Regions from separate parts of the Arthrobacter sp. DMZ02-1R genome, predicted to be linked through region 1. Evidence: riboswitches for the same ligand, from Rfam matches in the RefSeq annotation. Region 1 holds a riboswitch; the other holds the start of a gene.
The links. A riboswitch is a leader RNA that binds a small molecule or an ion and turns the genes downstream of it on or off. The one in region 1 is predicted to bind S-adenosylmethionine.

Region 1 (7,564 bases):
TTTTCGGCGAGGGTGAGATTGCCCCGGTAACCCGCGAAGTGCTGCGGGAAGCCGAACAGGACATTACGCGCAGGCCTTGGGTGCACGTGGGCTGAACATGGCAGTGTTGGTGCCGCACCTCGTGGTGCGGCACCAACACTGTGTTTCCAGCGGACCGCCTTAGCTGATCGCGGAGGCCCCACGCTCCCCGGTCCGGACGCGCACCGCCTGGGATACGTCGATGGTCCAGATCTTGCCGTCCCCAAACTGACCCGTACTGGCGCCGGAAATGATGGCGTCCACGATTCCGTCCACCAGATCGTCGGTGGCCAGTACCTCCACCCGTATTTTCGGGAGGAGATCGGAGTTGTACTCCGCGCCGCGGTAAACCTCCATGTGACCCCGCTGTTGGCCGTAGCCGTTCGCTTGGCTCACCGTCATCCCGTTGACTCCGAAGCGCTCCAGGGCTTCACGGACCTCGTCGATCCTCTCCGGCCGCACTATCGCGGTAACGAGCTTCACGTCGAGGCCCTGCTACGGCTCAGCTCCGTTTCTTCGACTTTGCCTGCCGCCGGGGGCGTTTTGCCGTTCTGAGGTTCCCCGGGATTGAAGGATCCACCAACCATGGCCAGCTCGTAGGCGGTTTCTGCGTGTTCCGTGATGTCGATGCCCGTCAGTTCTTCGTGCTCTTTGACGCGCATGCCAACTGTCTTGTGGATGGCCAGGCCAATGAGCGTGGTCATGATCGCGGTCCACACGGTGACCACCAGGGCCGTCAATATTTGGGGCCAGAATTGGGTCAGGCCGCCGCCGTAGAAGAGGCCGCCTTCAGTCTTGGCCGACGGTACGGCGAAGAATCCAAGGGACAGGGTCCCCCACAGGCCACCGACAAAGTGCACGGCAACAACATCCAGCGAGTCGTCCAGGCCGATCTTGAACTTCAGCCCGATTGCTAGTGCGCAGACTGCACCCGCGATGACACCGATGACGATGGCACCAATGGGATCCACGAATCCGCACGCCGGAGTAACTGCCACCAAGCCCGCAACAGCGCCGGATGCGGCACCGAGGGACGTCGCATGGCCATCGCGGAGCCGCTCTACGAGAAGCCAGCCCAGGAGCGCGGCGCTCGTGGCCAGGAGGGTGTTTGTCCAGGCGAGCGCGGCGATTCCGTCAGCAGCCAGTTCCGAACCGGCGTTGAAGCCGAACCACCCGAACCACAGCAAGCCTGCCCCGAGCATCACGAAGGGGAGGTTGTGCGGCCGGATGTTGGGGTCCTTCATGAATCCGAGCCGTTTGCCGAGCACTACTGCAAGCATCAGCCCGGCCATGCCGGCGTTCATATGCACTACTGTGCCACCGGCAAAGTCAAGGGCTGAGATCTTGCTTCCAATGATCCCGGTGGATCCGAAGAGGCCGCCACCCCAAACCCAGTGGGCAATGGGCGCGTAGACGAGGGTGACCCAGAGGCCGGCAAACAGCAGCCATGGGCCGAACCTGACGCGTTCAGCCACCGCGCCACTGATCAGGGCGACCGTGATAATGGCGAAGGTCGCTTGGAATCCGATGAAGACCATGTCCGGCAGCCCCGGGGCTTTCCCGCCGATGACGCTGGTCAAACCGCTGAGTCCGAAGTTCGCGAAGGGGTCTCCGATGAAGCCGCCCAGGGTATCCGGGCCGAATGCCAGTCCGTAACCCCACAGGGCCCAGACCACCGCGACCACGCCAATGGCGCCAAAGCTCATCATCATGATGTTGAGGACGGACTTCATCCTGACCAAGCCGCCGTAGAAGAACGCCAAACCTGGCGTCATGAGAAGGACGAGGGCGGAAGCTGCAAGCATCCAGGCTGTTGCGCCGGGATCCAGGGTCTGGGGGCTCACATCCAGCCCTACGCTAAAGAATGCTGAGTTCATTTCGGGAGCCTTCCTGCATATACGGCGCTCCATGGCGCCCGCACGGCGAGACCATTTTAAAAACGAACAGGTCTTGGTACCTCACGAGGTACCGACCTTGACGAGTTGCGTTGACTCGAAGGTACAGCCGCCCTGTTTCGGTATTCGGCACGAATTATTTCAAGCACGTAACGCAGAAAGTCCATGGGTTAAATTCTGAAGTCAGCCAGGTTTCCGGCTTGTTACGCTCCGCGCGTCGCAAGGCGCCAGCATCAGCGACTGGCTGCCGGCACCAGTATCCAGAGCACCTCAACGGGCTCGTCCGTGGGGTTGACCCAGGTGTGGGGCTCGCGGCCCGGGAAGGACAAGGTGTCCCCCTCCTCGAGCTCGTACTCCTCATTGGTGAGGATCAGCTTGATGCGTCCCTTGACCACGTGCAGGACATCGACGTCGCAATCAACGGCGTAAAGCTCGGCTTCTCCGCGGCCCCGGGGTTCGATGGTCGCCTGCAGAATCTGCAGCCGCCGCTCTGAGCGGGCGGTCAGGAGCCGCTCCACGATCCCCTGCCCGCCGAGCGAAATCCGCGGACCATCGTCCCGCCGGGTCAAGTGCGTTTCGGGGGCGGCAAAAAGCTCGCCAATTGATACTGAAAGGACTTGGCAAAGCGTCACAAGGGAAGCAACCGACGGCGATGTCAGGTCCCGCTCGACGCGGCTCAGGAAACCCTTGGTCAGACCGGTGGCATCCGCCACCTGTTCTATGGTGAGCCGCTGCGATTGGCGGGCGGCACGGATTCTGGAACCGATGGCAACGGGGACATTGCTTGGTTCAACGGGGAGAGCCTTCATTCACGAACCTTTCAGGCCGTTGCTACGGCCCTATCATTGCAGCAATAGTAGCCGGATCGCTGGCATGGCGGGCCTTTTGGGACGCCGGAGCGTCTCGTAGGGCCGGCGCCCTGATCGGCCTTGCCGCCCGCGTGGCACTGCCCAACATCGACGTCAAGGCACTTGGCAAGGACGTCGTCTACGCCGAGGTGGCAACGCACATCCTGCCGATCGGCATCGGCGGCCTGGTCATGGCCGCAGCGGTCGCCGCCATGATGTCCACCGCCTCCGGTGCCCTCATTGCCGCAGCCACGGTGGCCCGCGCTGACGTTGTCCCGTTCGTGGCCAGCTGGTTCGGCAAAACGATCAACACCGACGACACCGAAAACCCCGAGCACGACGTCAAGGCCAACCGCTACTGGGTCCTTGGCCTGGGCATCGTGGGAGTGTTGATCTCGATGGCGGCGCAAGACGTCGTGGTGGCCTTGACCATCGCCTAGATTACGACGGCGGCGCCGCACCTTCTCGTTCGAGAGGCTGCGGCGCCGCGGCCGTGTCCGGGGGGCTTGAACACAGAGGCACAGGGGCGGGCCTGCCTGTACAGTAGGAAGAGCTTCAAGAGATGTGGCGCCAAGCTCCGACTTGCCATACGCCAACCCCATGTTCACGGGTGGTTCGGATGAAGAAGCGGCCCGACCCCGGACCAGAGACAACCGAGCGGGCAAGAGCAACTCCACCAGGAGAAGGCAATGCCTTTGGAAACCGGCGCTACCGCCAGCCACACCACGCAGCTAAGCACCGCACCCGCGCCCCGCGCCAGGCGGGTTGACGAGTTTGTCCGGGTGATTCCCGGCGTCGACCTCTCCCAGGGTTCCATCACGTTCGTGGTGAACGGCCGGCTGGAACGCCTTTGGCATCACGAGCCGCGGCTCATCACCCAAGCCCTCTCGCAAGCAGTCCAGCCTGCCCGGTGGTTCCCGGCCACACGGAAGCTCACGCTGACGGTGGCCGCAACCGGGCACCGGGCGGGCGTGGAACGTCACTTCATCCTGAGCGCGTTTTAGCCACCCAGATTCAGCGAGTCGGGGCTATTCGACGCTGCCGAGGCTATTCGATCTCTCCAACCTCACGGTGTTCGTCGACGTCGAGCGGAACCGGCCGTTCGTCGTCGTCGAGGACCTCGGATTGTTCTTCCCAGTCCTCGTCCACCTCCAGGTCCTCGTTGTAGTCGTAGGCGGGATCGGCCTCGACCGTGGGACGGTCGGGGTGGCGGGCGTGGGTCTCGGTGCTGTCCATGGTGCAACCTCCGTTCGACGTGCCGCTGAGCCCATCGCCAGGCGGATCAGGCAGCCGGTCACCACGCCACCGAAGCCAATTCGTGGACCCTGTCCATCCATCCCAGCACTGCCCCATCCGGTGGTCAAGGCTTAGCGGGAGCCTCCCCGTTTTTGAGGCATACCTAAAACGTCGAGTAAGGATTACCAGCCGAAAAGCCGCGGAAATTGGCGATAAAGTGGACGTGCAATGAGGCGATGAAGCCCGCCCCAGCAACCCAGGAGTCCCGGTGCACCCGCACGCAAAAACCCCGCAATCAGACAGTCCGTTGGACTCAAGCAGTCCATCTCAAGACGCAGCAGCCACCAGGACTCCCCCATCGTCGTCGGACCTCAAGCGCTGGCGGCAGTACTTGGCCGACGAACGCGCCGAGGCCGCCGTGTACCGCGAACTGGCGCAGCGCCGCGATGGTGAGGAACGCGAGATCCTTCTGGCCCTCGCAGAGGCCGAAGGCCGCCATGAGGCACACTGGCTCAAGCTCCTCGGCGAACACGCTGGCATGCCGAAGGCAGCCTCCATCCGTAGCCAGTTGCTTGGCTTCCTGGCGCGGAATTTCGGTTCGGTGTTCGTCCTGGCCCTCGCGCAAAGGGCGGAAGGCCGCTCCCCTTATGCGAAGGATCCCGCCGCGACCCGGGCCATGGCGGCCGACGAACAAATTCACGAAGAAGTTGTCCGCGGCCTGGCGACGCGCGGCCGCAACAGGTTGTCCGGCACCTTTCGCGCCGCGGTATTCGGTGCCAACGACGGCCTGGTCAGCAACCTTTCCCTCGTGATGGGCATGGCCGCCACCGGCGTGCCCGCAACCGTGGTCCTCTTCAGCGGCATCGCCGGCCTGCTGGCAGGCGCACTGTCCATGGGAGCCGGCGAATATGTCTCGGTCCGCTCGCAACTGGAGCTCCTCAAGGCCACCCGCCCCACCCAGGCCACGCTGACCGCAGCCCCGTCCCTGGACATCGAACACAATGAACTGGTCCTGGTGTACCTGGCCCGGGGCATGTCCCACGAAGCCGCCGAACACCGCGCCGCCGAACGCATGGGCCTCTACAGCTGCGATTGCGATCCCAGCCTCTCGCTCCATCCCGAAGTGGAAGAAACCGTGAACGAGCACGAAGCGATCGGCTCCGCCTGGGGCGCCGCCATCTCCAGCTTCTGCTTCTTCGCCTCGGGCGCCATTGTGCCGATCCTGCCGTTCATCTTCGGCATGACAGGCTTCGCTGCGCTCGCTGTGGCCGGTACGCTGGTGGGCATCGCGCTTCTGTCGACTGGCGCCGTCGTCGGCCTGTTGTCCGGAACCTCGCCGCTGACCCGCGGCCTCCGGCAGTTCGCCATCGGACTCGGCGCGGCCGCGGCCACGTATGGGCTGGGACTCGTCTTCGGCGCTGTCATCCGTTAGTGGCATCGGCCCGCTTGGGGCTCGGGAATCAGGGACTTGGGGGAGACTTGCATTCGAACTACGGGTACGACGGCGGTCCGCCATCTCCGCAGCGGCGGCCCAGTACCGCCGTCGCACTGTTCCGAAACCTGATGGTCGTGGCGATCGTCGCGGCCGTAGCAGTGCTTGTGAGTGGTTTCCTCCGGGGCGACCCCCGGATCAGTGGCCTGCTTCCGAACCTGGGTCCTTCGGCCCAGGCCCCAAGCCACAACTCCTCCCAGGGCGCAGATTCCGGGCAAGGGGCGCAAAAAGCCGCGCGTGCCCCGGACACCCCGCCGCCCGGCCTGGAGGAAGCCGGCCACGCGCTCGGCTCCCCCGCCAAGCCAGCCGTGGCAAGCAACTCCTACAAATTCTTGGCCACCAACGCCGACGGCACACCCGTGGGCTACTCACCGTGCCGTCCCCTGCACTACGTGGTCAATGCGGCCCTGGCCCCTGCCGGCTCCGAGGGGCTCATCGCCGACGCCATTGCGAAAATCTCTGGAGCCACGGGCCTCAAATTCGTCAACGACGGAGCCAGCACTGAAAACCCCTCAGAAAAGCGCAAGCCATACCAACCGGCCCTCTACGGAGATCGTTGGGCACCGCTGCTGATTTCGTGGACCACCCCCGCGGCCGCCCCGGCATTGGCTGGATCCGTTATCGGCACCGGCGGCAGCACCATGTACAGCTTCGGCTCCGGCCCCAAGAGCTATGTGACGGGAAGCCTGGACTTGGACGCCCGGCAAATCAAGGAACTGCTGGGCGTCCCCGGTGGCGCCCGCTACGTCTCAGCGGTGGTGCAACATGAACTGGGCCACGTGGTTGGCCTTGACCACGTGGAGGATCCGATCCAGCTCATGTACCCGGAGATCGGCGCCCCGGATGGCTTGGCGGCCGGAGACCTGAACGGCCTTTACAAACTCGCATCCGCACCCTGCCGGAGCGACCTCTAGCCCCGTTCAGCCTCGGCCCTGCCCAATAGCCCTGCCCAGACCAACCCCCACCGGACATGCCCAACGTTCAGCCCCAGCAGTGGACATTTAAGTACTATGTTCACTCCTCCTGGCCAAGGCTGGGCATGCTCCTGGTTGTTTGAGTGGATTCCGGGCTAGTTCAGGGCACCTCCAGCAGCTTGGACCAACCCCAGGGTTTCCCGCCAGCAGTCCGGTAGTTGCCAAATACGGCACAGGCGGCAAGGGAACTGAACTTGGAACGGCAGTCGATGCACCACCGGCTCCAACGGATCTTCGAGTTGTGCGGCGGAGACCCGCGCGGAACGGGACGGCTGGCGGCCCTTCATCTGGCAACCCGCTTCGCCGGCTTTAGGCCCACAAGAGCCTGAATTTGGGCTAGGCGTAGGCTGGAATGTGGACGATAGGAGCACACATGAAGAAGATCCTCATGGTATTGACCAGCGTTTCCGAGATCGGCGATACGGGAAAGAAGACCGGCTACAACATAGCCGAGGCTGCACATCCTTGGAAGGTCTTCAAGGATTCCGGGCACTTCGTCGACTTCGCGTCCATCCGGGGCGGCCAGCCCCCGCACGATGAGGTGGACTCGAAAGATCCCATCCAGGTTGCCTTCACTGAGGACGAGGCCACACGCGCCGGACTCTACAACACTGCCCGCGTCGAAGTCGTTGATCCCGGCCAGTACGACGCCGTCTTCCTCGTGGGAGGCCACGGCGCCATGTGGGACTTCCCGGACAGCGAAGGCTTACAGAACCTGGTGGCCAGCGTCTACGATGCGGGCGGTGTGGTGGGCGCGGTCTGCCACGGACCGGCGGGCTTGGTGAACGTGGACCTGGCCGACGGGTTCCGGCTGGTCGGGGGCCGGGAGGTGGCCGCCTTCACCAACGACGAGGAAGTTGCCGCTGGGATGGATAAGGTCATCCCGTTCTTCCTGGCGGACCGGCTTAAGGAACAGGGCGCCATCCACGTCTTCGCCGAGGTCTTCGAGGAGAAGGTCGCGGTCGCCGAACGGTTGGTGACCGGCCAGAACCCGGCTTCCGCCGCCGGCGTGGCCAAGGAGATGGAGAAGCTCCTCGCGGAGGTCATCCACCAGGAAAAGGCCGAAGAGCAGCACGAGGCGGAGGCCCTGCGTGCAGAGAA
Region 2 (7,564 bases), 1.6 Mb from region 1:
ACCGACTGCCGAACATGTAGGTCTCCTTCTTCGCGACGCCCGCGGCGAAAAGGGCTGGACACAGGGACAGCTCGCTTCCGAACTGGGCACCAGCCAAAGCGCCATTGCCCGAATGGAACAAGGCAAGCAGAACCTCAGCCTCCGGATGATCGAACGCCTTGAGTCAATCTTCGGTCGCACCATCGTCAAAGTCGGCAAGCGACAGATGACCCACCTGCGTGTCGAGGGCGGACGCACGCTCTCCGGCTCGGTGGACGTCAACAGTAGCAAGAATGCCGGCGTCGCGCTGCTTTGTGCGAGCCTCATCAACCGCGGCACCACCACCTTGCGCCGGCTGGCCCGGATCGAAGAAGTCAACCGGATCGTCGAGGTTTTGACCTCAATCGGTGTCGAATGCACCTGGCTGAACGGCAACGATTTGCGCATCCGCCGCCCGAAGACCCTTGACCTTGCCTCCATGGACGTGGAGGCGGCGCGCCGCACTCGCAGCGTCATCATGCTGCTGGGTCCCCTCCTCGATGAGGCGGCCTCGTACCAGCTGCCTTACGCCGGCGGTTGCGACCTCGGGACTCGAACTGTGGAACCGCACATGCAGGCGCTGCGGCAGTTCGGGCTCTCCGTGGAGGCCAAGTCCGGCTTCTATTCCGTGCAGGCCCCACCGGCCGACGGCGATCACCGCACCTTCGTGCTCACGGAGCGCGGTGACACGGTGACGGAGAACGCCATCATGGCCGCAGCCCACCGCAGCGGCACCACGGTGATCCGCAACGCCAGCCCCAACTACATGGTGCAGGATCTCTGTTTCTACCTTCAGGGGCTCGGCGTGGTGATTGACGGGATCGGGACAACCACCCTGAAGATCACCGGCCGTCCGGCGATCGACGTCGACATTGAGTACTTCCCGTCTGAAGACCCGATCGAAGCCATGAGCCTCATCACGGCAGGCATCGTGACCAACTCGGAGGTCACCATCTGCCGGGTTCCGATTGAGTTCATGGAGATCGAACTGGCCACGCTTGAGCAGATGGGCCAGCAATTGGACATCTCCGGCGAGTACTTTGCACGCAACGGACGGACACGCCTGGTGGATGTCACCACTAAGCCATCCCGACTGCGCGCCCCCGAGGACAAGATCCACCCGATGCCGTTCCCCGGGCTGAACATCGACAACTTGCCTTTCTTCGCGGTCATCGCTGGCAATGCTGAGGGCCAGACCATGATCCACGACTGGGTCTACGAAAACCGGGCCATTTACCTAACCGAGCTCAACAAGCTAGGAGCCCAGGTACAGCTCCTCGATCCGCACCGCATCTACGTCAATGGCCCCACCAAGTGGCGTGGGGCGGAAGTGGGGTGCCCACCGGCCCTCCGTCCTGCCGCTTGCCTGCTGTTGGCCATGCTGGGGGCCCGCGGCACATCCGAGTTGCGCAATATCTACGTGATTGAACGCGGATACGAGGACCTGGCCGAGCGGCTCAACACCATCGGCGCCAAGATCGAGTACTTCCAGGACTGACGGCGTCGGATGGCCGTGCTGAACTCGGCCCTGGTCGGGCGGAACATTCTGCTGGATCACCCAGAGTGTGCTGTCGCCCAGGCCCGGAAACCCGCGGTTGTCTCTTCCACCAGTGGCGGTGATCCAGCAGAATCCGTCGTCGCGATCACTTCCGTCCGCTGTCCAGGGCCAGGACGGCGCGGATTTCCTCCATCACTTGCTCCGGGTTGTTCCAGATCTTCTCGGGGGCGAAGCTCAGGACGTCAAAGCCACGTACCTGCGCAGCGTTCAGTCGTGCCATGTCTTTCCTCCACGCCTCCCGGGAACTATGGAACGCGTAGCCATTGACTTCAACGATCAACCGCCTGCCAATCAAAAAGTCGACCCGTCCGACACTGCGGATACGGACTTGGCGGCGGAATGGCAGGCCTTCCGATTCGAACAGCAGACGGGCGCTGATCTCGGGTACGGATTCGGACAGTCCGTCTGCCTTTGCCAACAGCCTTCTGGCGTTTCCGTAGTAGTCGGCAGAGATCTCACTTTCGATCATGGCCTGCGGGATGCCGAACTGCTGCATGGCCGACTGCGCAATGGAAATAGCATCCACGTCCGGCAAACAGCTCAGAGCATGAATGACGGTGTCTTCTACGGATGCCACGGGGACGGCAATCTTTGGAGACAGGCGAAGCCCGCCATGCCGGACGAAGCCCTTGCCCCGGCAGTGGCGCGCGGCCAGGTGTACATGCCTGGGTTTGTCCTTGATCCACAGGCCGTAGCGTAAGGCGGCACTTGCGCAGGTGAGCTGCCCGTTGTTGAGGATCGCCGTGAGGTATTCCGGATCCGCCGACGGGAGGGCCCACACGCCCTTTCGTGGTTGGTGTGCCCCGGCGGAAGCCAGCTTGTGGATCGCTGAGGGCGTATAGCCGTTGGCGCGAAGAAGGCCTACCCGGGCGACGCCGCCCACTGAGGAGAGGTAATCCAAGGCATCCATGGATCCAGCTAGCCATGGAATTGCAGCTGACGCCCCAAGGAATGTGGCGTATGTGGATGAGTTGGCCGACATTCTGCTGGATCACTCCGGGGGCGGCTTCCACTAATGCCCGGAATATGGGGACACTCGTTCCGCATGGCCGGAGTGATTCAGCAGAATCCGTCGGGACCCAGACCCCCGACCCACCCAGCCCCAGCCCCGCCCCTATTTCCGAAAGGCTGCCATGGCGCACAATTGATCCGTGCGCACTTTTGGTGTGGAAGAGGAGTTGCTGATCGTCGATCCCGTGACCGGCGAGCCCCTTGCCCTTGCCGACGCGCTCCTGTCGGGCATGGCCCAGAACGGCGCACCCCAGCGCAGCCCCGCCCAGGACGGCGTCAATCAAGACGACCCCACCCCGGACGCCCCCGAAACCAGCTTCAACCCTGAGGACATGGACGACGCCGATACCGCCCTCACCCATGAGCTCAAACTTGAGCAGATCGAGACGCAGACCAGGCCATGCCGTAGCTACGCCGAACTGTTGCACCAGATCCGCAAGGGGCGGGGCCTCGCGAGCCACGCGGCACGGCGCCACGGTGCCAGGATCGCGGCGTTGGCCACGTCACCTGTGGACGCCGCTTTGCACACCACTCCGGATCCCCGGTATGCCGTCATGCTCGAACGCTTCGGCATCACGGCACACGAACAGCTCACCTGCGGATTCCACGTACACACCTCGATCGAGTCCCCGGAAGAAGGCGTGGCGGTCCTGGACCACATCCGGGACAAGCTCGCAGTCCTCACCGCGATCAGCGCCAATTCGCCCTTCTGGCGGGGGCTGGCGACGGGCTTTGAGAGCTACCGGACGCAGGCCTGGAACCGTTGGCCGTCCTCGGGTCCGTCGGCCGTCTTCGGTTCCTTGGCCTCCTACCGGCGGGTGGTCCGAAGGCTCATCGAAACGGGTGTCCTGCTGGATGAAGGCATGGTCTACTTCGATGCCCGGCTATCCCGGCACGTTCCTACGGTGGAAGTTCGCGTTGCCGATGTCTGCCTCCGGGCCGAGGACGCCGCGTTGATCGCAGTGCTCGTCAGGGCCTTGGTGGAGACCTCTGTGCGTGAATACCATGCCGGCATTGAGCCTGCGGCAGTGCCCACGGTGCTTTTGCGGATGGCGTCGTGGCAGGCAAGCAACTTTGGACTCCGCGGCGAACTCCTGGACTTTGGAACCTTTCGGCCCGAGCCTGCCGCCGACGTGGTCTGGTCGTTGGTGGAATATCTGGAACCGGTGCTGGCGGAACAAGGTGAATTCGACTTGGCGAAGGCCGGCATCGCAGCCATCCTTAGCCGTGGTAACGGTGCGATCGAGCAGCGCGGTGTTGCCGAGCGGTGGAGCGAGAGCAACGGCGGCCAGCCCGACTCCGCCGGGCTGGCCGCCGTCGTCCAGCACGCCGTCCAGATCACGATGCGCTCAGAGAAGGACCAGAGCGACACCAAACCGCAGCCCGTCCTCACCTGGGTGCGCCAGGACTGGCGCGACGCGCCCGGCTAACCACGCCGGGCTGACCCGCAGCCGGCTAGACCTGCTTGAGGGCCCGCTCCAGGTCCCGGATGAGGTCGTCCACATCCTCCAGCCCCACCGAAAGCCGCACCACACCGTCAGCCAGCCCGATGGCCGCGCGGCCTTCCGGACCCATGGCACGGTGCGTGGTGGTGGCAGGGTGGGTGATGAGGGACTTGGAATCGCCCAGGTTGTTCGAGATGTCGATGACGGAGAGCCCGTCCAATAGCGCGAAGGCGGCCTCTTTCGCCGAGCGTCCCGCGGAGGGGAGCAGCTCGAAGGTCAGCACGGTGCCGCCGGCTTTCATCTGCTTCGCGGCGAGCTCGTACTGCGGGTGCGACTTCAAGAGTGGGTACTTGACCCAGCTGATGGCCGGCTGTTCCTCAAGCCATTCGGCGATCCGCAGCGCCGACGCCGAGGAGTGGTTCACGCGCAGCCCCATCGTTTCGAGGCCCTTGGTCAGGACCCAGGCGTTGAACGCGGAGAGGGATGGCCCGGTGTGCCGCATGAGCTGCTTGACGGGACCGTCGATGAACTCCTTGGTGCCCAGGATCGCTCCGCCCAGGACCCGGCCTTGGCCGTCGATGTGCTTGGTACCCGAGTAGACGATCACGTCCGCGCCCAGATCGCCGCAGCGCTGCAACAGGGGAGTGGCAAAGACATTGTCGACGACGACGGTTGCCCCCGCCGCGTGTGCCAGCTCACTCACCGTGGCGATGTCGACGATTTCCTGCATGGGGTTCGACGGCGACTCGAAGAACACTGCCGTTGTCGGCTCGGACAACGCGGCACGCCACTGGTCCAGGTCCGGGCCATCGACGAAGACGGTCTCGACTCCCCAGCGCGGCAGGATCTCGTTGAGGATGACGAAGCAGGAACCGAACAGTGAGCGCGCGGCAACCACCCGGTCACCGGCCGCCAGCAACGCACCGAGGGCGGTGAAGACAGCGGACATGCCCGACGCCGTCGCGAAGCACGCCTCGGTGCCTTCGAGCAGGCGGAGGCGCTCCTGGAAAGTGGCCACGGAGGGGTTGCCGTAGCGTGAGTAGACGAAGCGTTCGTCCTCTCCGGTGAACGCGCGCTCGGCGGCCGCGGCGGATTCGTAGACGAAGCCGGAATTGAGGAAAACGGCCTCGGACGTTTCCTGGAAATTGGTGCGGTCAAGGCCGCCGCGGACTGCCTGGGTGTCAGGGCCCCAGCCGGCGGCGTCAGGATTGAATGTCACTTAGATGTTCCCCAGGTTCGTCGGAAGTCCACGGTTTTTCCAGCCGTTCACGGTTCGCTCGCCGTAGCGGTCAGGCTCGCCTTCAAAGCCCTCCAACACGTTGTAGGCGGTGTAGCCGGCCTGCGTTGCGGCGATGGCGGCGGCGATCGAACGCTGGCCGGAACGGCAGAGGAAGACCAGTTCGGTGCCACCAGCCTCTGGGGCCTGCTGCGTCAGCTCTTCGATGAAACGCGTGTTGGGGATCCCACCGGCAAGGTTCCACTGGATGAACAGGGGATCGTTTTCGGTGGCTTTGGTGTCTGGAATGCCGATGTGTGCCCACTCGCCTTCGGTGCGGACGTCCACCAGGATGGCGCCCTGCTCCAGTTTGGCCCAGGCATCATGCGGGCTCAGGTCGCCTGCATAGCTCATGCGTGGCCCTCGCCGTCGAACTCTTCGTCGAGTGCATCCACTGCAGACGCGACTGCCGCATCCGCGCTGGCGATCGCCGCGGGCAGGATGATGGCCTGCGCCACGATCACGTCCGTGCCATTGAAGGTGGCAGCCGGGCTGCCGTGCAGCACGTAGCCTTCCGAGAGGGCAGTGGAGATCCGCTCGCAGAATTCCTTGGTATCGGGACCCGTGATGAGCCGGTAGGAGAGTTTTTCTTCGGTGGGTTCAGGCATTGGTGCTCCTCAGTCACGCTTGCAGTTCGAAAGTGTCGATACGCCGAGTAGTCACCTGAGGCACCCCGCCGGAGAGAGGGTTGCCGACCAGCAAGTCAGGGCTTCGCGCTGGTGCTCATTACTCAAGAAGAAAATAACATCCACGACGGCGGCCCGCACCACCGGCCGTCGTCATGTTCCGTAACCGGGGCGGCGGCCCAGCTGATCCGGGCGAGAATCAGCGCTCGACGTCGGTCCTGCGGGACCCGGATGCCCCTTCAAATATGTGGCAGGATCGCGCATTTACCCAGCGTGGCTTGCTGAGCACGGGATCACTGGCGGGGGACTAAGCCTCGGTTTCCCGCGGAAGCGGCTCTAGGCTTGCTTGGATCCGGCGTGGCAATTGTTTGGATTCTTGCACCAAAAACGACGGTGAATGATGGAACGTGGTGCCTTGATGCTTTCGGATTTCCAGCAACTCATGGACGGATATCCCGGTGGCCGTGGCCAAGGCATGCAGCGAGAGGCTGTTGTGATGAGCCAGGGCAAAGACCACACCTGACAGGGCTTCGAAACCTTCTGTCTCGTAGATTTCCTGTACCAAGTTGGACATGGCATTCGCATCGTCGATTGATCCCGCTGACGCGGCAGTCGCCATGGCAGTTAGCGACCATGCAGCGGAGTCGGGGCTGATGTAAATGCTCATGTCGATACCCTACGGACTCAAGCCCACTTGGGGAATGGGCGGAACGTCTTCCTCAGCGACCCAAGTGCCTCGCAGTTGGTGTCGTTATGGACGCCGATAACGACAACAAGTGCGGGTCAGTTGGGCAAGAAGTCTGATACGCCGGCCCCAGAACCGGCGCATCAGACGCCTTTATCCGGCTGGGGGCCGTTGGCCCTAGAGGTAGATCGCCCTCCCCAGCAGGGTTCACGAAACTAGTTAACTACTGCGGCCATGGCGGCACAATAGACTCTGGCAAGCTAAATGACCCGGCCCCCTACACTCGGATTCATGTCGGGTCATGGGGGAACCAGAACTGTGATGGCGGCCTGCGTTGGTGCTCCGGAGGTCCAGATGGTCATCGGCCAGGATCCGCGGACCGGGCTGGCTCCGCAGGACCTGACGTTCGATTGCTCCGCCCCATACACGGGGGTTGTTCAGCTGCAGCCGGGGCCGGTTAACATCCAGGTTCACGTGGCGCGGGCCAATTCGGGCGCCTCCGCCTCTGCCGGAGCTGGAGAAGTCGCCGCGGTGAGGATCACGGCCAACGGCTGAGAGGCGAGGCTGATCATTGGGTGGTCCAGGGGCCGCCTTCGATTGCCCTGGGGCGCCGGTCTTGGGATACTCCACCCATGTCTTCTCTCCCCGTGACGTTTGCCGAGGACGTCATCAACCAGCAAATCAGGACCCAGTTCGAGGCATTCATTGACGAGCACCGCCGTGCGCTCAATGCATGCTTGAACGGGTTGACCGAGGAACAAGCCCGCCGGTCACTGGTGCCGTCCCGGACCACGCTGCTTGGCCTCGTGAAGCACGCGACCTTCGTCGAGAAGGTCTGGTTCGACGAAGCCATCACTTGCCGCCCACGCACCGAGATCGGTATCCCCGCGACGCCGGACGAGTCGTTTATCCTCGACGACGGCGACACCATCGCCACAGTCCAGC

Region 2: it holds a riboswitch for S-adenosylmethionine, as region 1 does, so the genes downstream of both, AC3ANQ_RS01935 (DUF1737 domain-containing protein) here and AC3ANQ_RS17800 (hypothetical protein) in region 1, are expected to answer to the same signal.

What each region holds. Positions count from the first base shown of each region.
Region 1 is NZ_CM173230.1:3,737,861-3,745,424, forward strand. It holds gene AC3ANQ_RS17775 (APC family permease) at 1-95, shown strand, start outside; gene AC3ANQ_RS17780 (P-II family nitrogen regulator) at 160-501, opposite strand; gene AC3ANQ_RS17785 (ammonium transporter) at 498-1,895, opposite strand; gene AC3ANQ_RS17790 (helix-turn-helix domain-containing protein) at 2,147-2,722, opposite strand; partial or broken gene AC3ANQ_RS17795 (sodium:solute symporter family transporter) at 2,824-3,198, shown strand; SAM riboswitch class IV at 3,315-3,435, shown strand; gene AC3ANQ_RS17800 (hypothetical protein) at 3,451-3,765, shown strand; gene AC3ANQ_RS17805 (hypothetical protein) at 3,809-3,997, opposite strand; gene AC3ANQ_RS17810 (VIT1/CCC1 transporter family protein) at 4,305-5,429, shown strand; gene AC3ANQ_RS17815 (matrixin family metalloprotease) at 5,477-6,403, shown strand; partial or broken gene AC3ANQ_RS17820 (helix-turn-helix domain-containing protein) at 6,628-6,792, shown strand; gene AC3ANQ_RS17825 (type 1 glutamine amidotransferase domain-containing protein) at 6,837-7,564, shown strand, end outside.
Region 2 is NZ_CM173230.1:419,341-426,904, forward strand. It holds gene AC3ANQ_RS01910 (UDP-N-acetylglucosamine 1-carboxyvinyltransferase) at 1-1,516, shown strand, start outside; gene AC3ANQ_RS01915 (endonuclease domain-containing protein) at 1,662-2,486, opposite strand; gene AC3ANQ_RS01920 (glutamate--cysteine ligase 2) at 2,728-4,017, shown strand; gene AC3ANQ_RS01925 (O-succinylhomoserine sulfhydrylase) at 4,043-5,251, opposite strand; gene AC3ANQ_RS01930 (rhodanese-like domain-containing protein) at 5,252-5,662, opposite strand; gene AC3ANQ_RS01935 (DUF1737 domain-containing protein) at 5,659-5,916, opposite strand; SAM riboswitch class IV at 5,927-6,039, opposite strand; gene AC3ANQ_RS01940 (hypothetical protein) at 6,242-6,601, opposite strand; gene AC3ANQ_RS01945 (hypothetical protein) at 6,911-7,174, shown strand; gene AC3ANQ_RS01950 (DinB family protein) at 7,252-7,564, shown strand, end outside.